One region of the Serratia entomophila genome, then DNA from elsewhere that is predicted to be linked to it. Evidence: predicted binding sites of a transcription regulator. Region 1 holds the regulator's gene; the other holds the start of a gene.
What was found. Region 1 encodes CRP, which controls carbon source genes, mostly activating them, when cyclic AMP is high. Its sites were predicted from a motif close to ATGTGANNNNNNTCACAT; they were not measured.
Positions count from the first base shown of each region.

Region 2: the regulator CRP is predicted to act here: its motif matches at 1,413-1,430, upstream of KHA73_RS03725 (PTS sugar transporter subunit IIB).

Region 1 is NZ_CP082787.1:199,889-202,089, reverse strand. Features, by position in the region: gene KHA73_RS00835 (OsmC family protein) at 1-393, opposite strand, end outside; gene crp (cAMP-activated global transcriptional regulator CRP) at 774-1,406, shown strand; gene KHA73_RS00825 (YccS/YhfK family putative transporter) at 1,458-2,201, shown strand, end outside.
Region 2 is NZ_CP082787.1:803,283-805,483, reverse strand. Features, by position in the region: gene chbC (PTS N,N'-diacetylchitobiose transporter subunit IIC) at 1-899, opposite strand, end outside; gene KHA73_RS03725 (PTS sugar transporter subunit IIB) at 910-1,227, opposite strand; gene KHA73_RS03720 (LysR family transcriptional regulator) at 1,685-2,201, opposite strand, start outside.

The DNA.
Region 1 (2,201 bases):
AATTTCGAAGCTGTGGGTCACGCTGGCGGCCTTGTTCAGCATCAGCGCTACCGAGCAGTACTTCTCGGCGGAGAGGTTAACCGCTCGCTCAACGATCTTGTCGGTCAGATCCTGGCCGGTAACGATGAAATGCAGGTTGATATGGGTGAACAGGCGCGGCGCTTCTTCGCGGCGTTCGGAGGTGAGTTTGACCTCGCAATCGCGCACGTCGTTGCGGCCTTTTTGCAGGATCGACACTACGTCGATAGCGCTGCAGCTGCCCACCGACATCAGCACCATTTCCATCGGGCTCGGCGCCTTATCGCCGGCGTTGCCATCCATCAGCACCTGATGGCCGGAAGCCGATTCACCCAGAAACGTTAACCCTTCCACCCATTTAACTCTTGCCTGCATTCTGCTCACTCCGGTTGATTTCTTAAAATCAGAGTACGCTTTCGCATAGAAACAGGCAACGGAACCTGATGCTAATCATGCTGAAGCGAGACAACACAAGACACCCGCCTTACTCTGTGCTACAAACAGAGCCGCAATAAATCTTTCCGGGACATTGATTTCAGGGAAACGCCCAGGGAAAGGCTCCTTTACCGGTATGTTAACAGAATGTAGCTTGCAGCTCTCCCGGCAAGTTAATATGCTAGAGCGACAGCGTATATTTATGACACGCCTCAAAACCTGCCGATAGCCCTCGCTCAAACAGCGGCTACAGGCACGTTTTACAGGGAACTCTGACCCCTGTGACACAAGGCAGCGATAACAACAGAGGATAACAGCGAATGGTTCTCGGCAAACCGCAAACAGACCCTACTCTCGAATGGTTCCTGTCTCATTGCCATATCCACAAATATCCATCGAAGAGTACGCTGATTCACCAAGGTGAAAAGGCCGAAACGCTTTACTACATCGTGAAAGGCTCCGTCGCGGTGCTGATCAAGGATGAAGAAGGTAAAGAGATGATCCTGTCCTACCTGAACCAGGGGGACTTCATCGGCGAGCTCGGATTGTTTGAAGAAGGCCAGGAGCGCAGCGCCTGGGTTCGGGCGAAAACCGCCTGCGAAGTGGCTGAAATTTCCTATAAGAAATTCCGTCAGCTGATCCAGGTCAACCCGGACATCCTGATGCGCCTGTCCGCCCAGATGGCGAACCGCCTGCAGGTCACCTCCGAGAAAGTGGGCAACCTCGCCTTCCTGGACGTTACCGGCCGCATTGCGCAAACCCTGCTGAACCTGGCGAAACAGCCTGATGCCATGACCCACCCGGACGGCATGCAGATCAAGATCACCCGCCAGGAAATCGGCCAGATCGTCGGCTGCTCGCGTGAAACCGTTGGCCGTATTCTAAAAATGCTGGAAGATCAAAACCTGATTTCCGCCCACGGCAAAACCATTGTCGTCTACGGCACCCGCTAATCACTAAAAAAACGGCGCAGCAATGCGCCGTTTTTTTATCCTCTGCCTGCCATGTGGCGCCGCCTGATCTACCACCCGGAAGTCAATTACGCACTGCGGCAAACGCTGGTGTTGTGCCTGCCGGTACTGTTTGGTCTGGCGATCGGCCAGCTGCAGCTTGGCCTGCTGTTTTCACTGGTTCCCGCCTGCTGCAACATCGCCGGGCTGGACACGCCTCACAAACGCTTTTTTAAACGGCTGATCGTCGGCGGCTCGCTGTTCGCCTTCAGCAGCCTGCTGCTGCAACAGGCGCTGCTGTGGCAGGTGCCGCTGCCGGCGCTGATGCTCGGCCTGGCGCTGTTGCTCGGCGTCAGTGGCGAAATCAGCCCGCTGCACGCCCGGCTGCTGCCTGCGGCGCTGATCGCCGCTATCTTCTCCCTCAGCATGGCCGGCACCCTGCCTATCTGGCAGGCGCCGTTGCTGTACGCCGTCGGCACCGCCTGGTACGGCCTGTTCACCTGGTTCTGGTTCACACTGTGGAAGGAACAGCCGATGCGCGAATCGCTGAATCAGCTGTACCTGGAATTGGCGGACTACTTTGAGGCCAAGTATTCGCTGCTAACCCAGCACACCGACCCGCAGACCGCGCTGCCGCCGCTGCTGGCGCGCCAACAGAAAGTGATGGATCTGATCGGCCTGCTGTATCAGCAACTCAACTTCCTGCCGCACGCCGACAACCTTGAGCAGAAGCGCCTGCAGCGCGCCTTTCAGGTGGCGCTCGACCTGCAGGAACATATCACCGTCAGCCTGCATCAG
Region 2 (2,201 bases), 600 kb from region 1:
GAATCGACGAACGGCTTGGCCCACATGTGGAATTCTTTGCCGGCGGCCACCGCGGCCTCCACCGAACCGTACTTGTTGTAAAGCTCGACGTTTTCCAGCGCGAACGGCGTCATGATGCCGCTGTCCAGCGCCGCCAGCGCCATCGAGCCGTGCACCCCGAAGAACCACAGCAGCGAGGAGAACATCACGTATACCCAGCCCACCACGCTGCCCATCTTCGCCAGCGGCGCCGAGATGCTGTCCATAATGATCTGGTGGAAGTTGGTGCCCCACAGCGTCAGGCAATAGGCCAGCACCCCCATGATGGAGAGAATGACAAAACCGGGGATCAGCGCCGAGAAAGAGCGCGAGACCGAAGCGGGTACGCTGTCCGGCAGGCTAATCACCCAGTTGCGCCGCACGATAAAGGTAAACATCTCGGCGACCACCAGGCCGATCACCATGCCGGAGATGATATTGGCGCCGCCCAGCCAGTTCGCGCCCACCGCATAGGCTTCGCCGACGCTGAACGGGGTGACGGTCATAAAGGCCGCCACCGCCAGCAGCGCCGCCGCCAGGGGATCTACCTTGCGTTCTTCCGCCAACGCCATGCTGATAAAGAACGGCGTCATCAGCGACATGATGCCCAGGGTGCCGTTGTAGACGCTGCCGCCGATGCTCTTCAGCCCGTTCAACGTTTCGATGGTGGAGGCGTCGAGGCGCACGCCCAGAGAAAAGAAGAAAGATCCTTCGCCAAAGCTCAGGAACACGTTGTTGATCAACACGAACATCGCGCCGGTCAAGGTCAGCGGCATTAAACGGATAAATCCGTTCTTGATGGCGTTAACGTGGGGCTGCTTGCCGATTTTCACGGCAAACGGCAGTATCACCTTCTCAAGCGAGGCAATTAAGGTATTCACGGCCGCCCCCTTACTGGTTAGCTTTTTTGATGGAGGCCACCGCCGCCTTCAGTACTCCAAGGCCGTCGACCTTGCCGTACAGCAGCGGGTCGATCACCTCGACGGGCTTGTTCGGCAACTGTTTTTGCACTTCCGGCAACGTATAGGCAATCTGCGGCCCCAGCAGGATCAGATCCGCTTCGACGCCCTTCTCCGCAGCCAGCGCTTCCGGATAAGCGGCGATGATCACCGGCACTTCGTATTTCTCGGCCTGCGCTTTCATTTTGGAAACCAACAGAGAAGTGGACATACCGGCAGAACAAAACAGATAGATTTTTTTCTTTTCCATACCAAGCACCTCAAGATAATCAAAAAAACCCCGTGTCATTTGTATGCCAGATGCAATCACGATTGCCTCACGCACATTCCTTATGAAATTTCCGTTACGTTGCCCTGGTTGCCGACAGTATACGGAGACAGCGAAGCGGGCAGGTAAGCCAGCGGCCAATAGAATCGTCTATCATTGACCTGGCGGATTGACCCTCTTCACATTTCACATAAAAAAATAGTGTGACTGACCTCTCAAATAACCCTTAAAAACCAAAGCCGACCGTCAAAAATCAACAAATAACAATTATAAACAATATGTTAAAAACACACAGTATATTTATGGATTAATATGAGCGCCGGGGCCATCGCCCGCCTATGGATGAATATTGAATAGTTTACCCTTGATTAGACGGCATCTTGAGGGAGAGAGATTCAGCAGGGGAAGGCAAAACGCGCCGGGCCGCAATACCGCGACTTCAGCCTGGGAAACGCAGCATATCTATTACCGTGGTTAAAGCCACCGGGTGGTTTCTGCGGTTGGGATAATACAGATAGAACCCCGGGAATGACGGGCACCAGTCCGCCAGCACCCGCTCCAGGCGCCCGGTGGCAAGATGCTCCGCTACCTCGTCCTCGATGGCGAAGGCGATGCCGGCATGCGCTAACGCCGCCTGCTGCATCAGCCTGCCGTCATCGAGTATCAGCGAACTGTTTACCGCGACTGAAAGTATCTTATCTCCTTGGCGAAACTCCCATTTGTAGAGTTCGCCTGAAGAGATTTTACGCCATCCTATGCAGCGATGGTTTAACAGATCGCTTGGCGTATCTGGTCTCCCAGAGCGTTGGAAGTATTCCGGTGTCGCGACAATGGCCAGCCGCAGATCCGGCGACACTCGTACCGCACGCATGTCGTTGTGCAGGTCTTCTCCCAGCCGGATACCGGCATCAAAACCTTGTTCGACGATGTTGGCAAACCCCTCCTGCGCCACGATC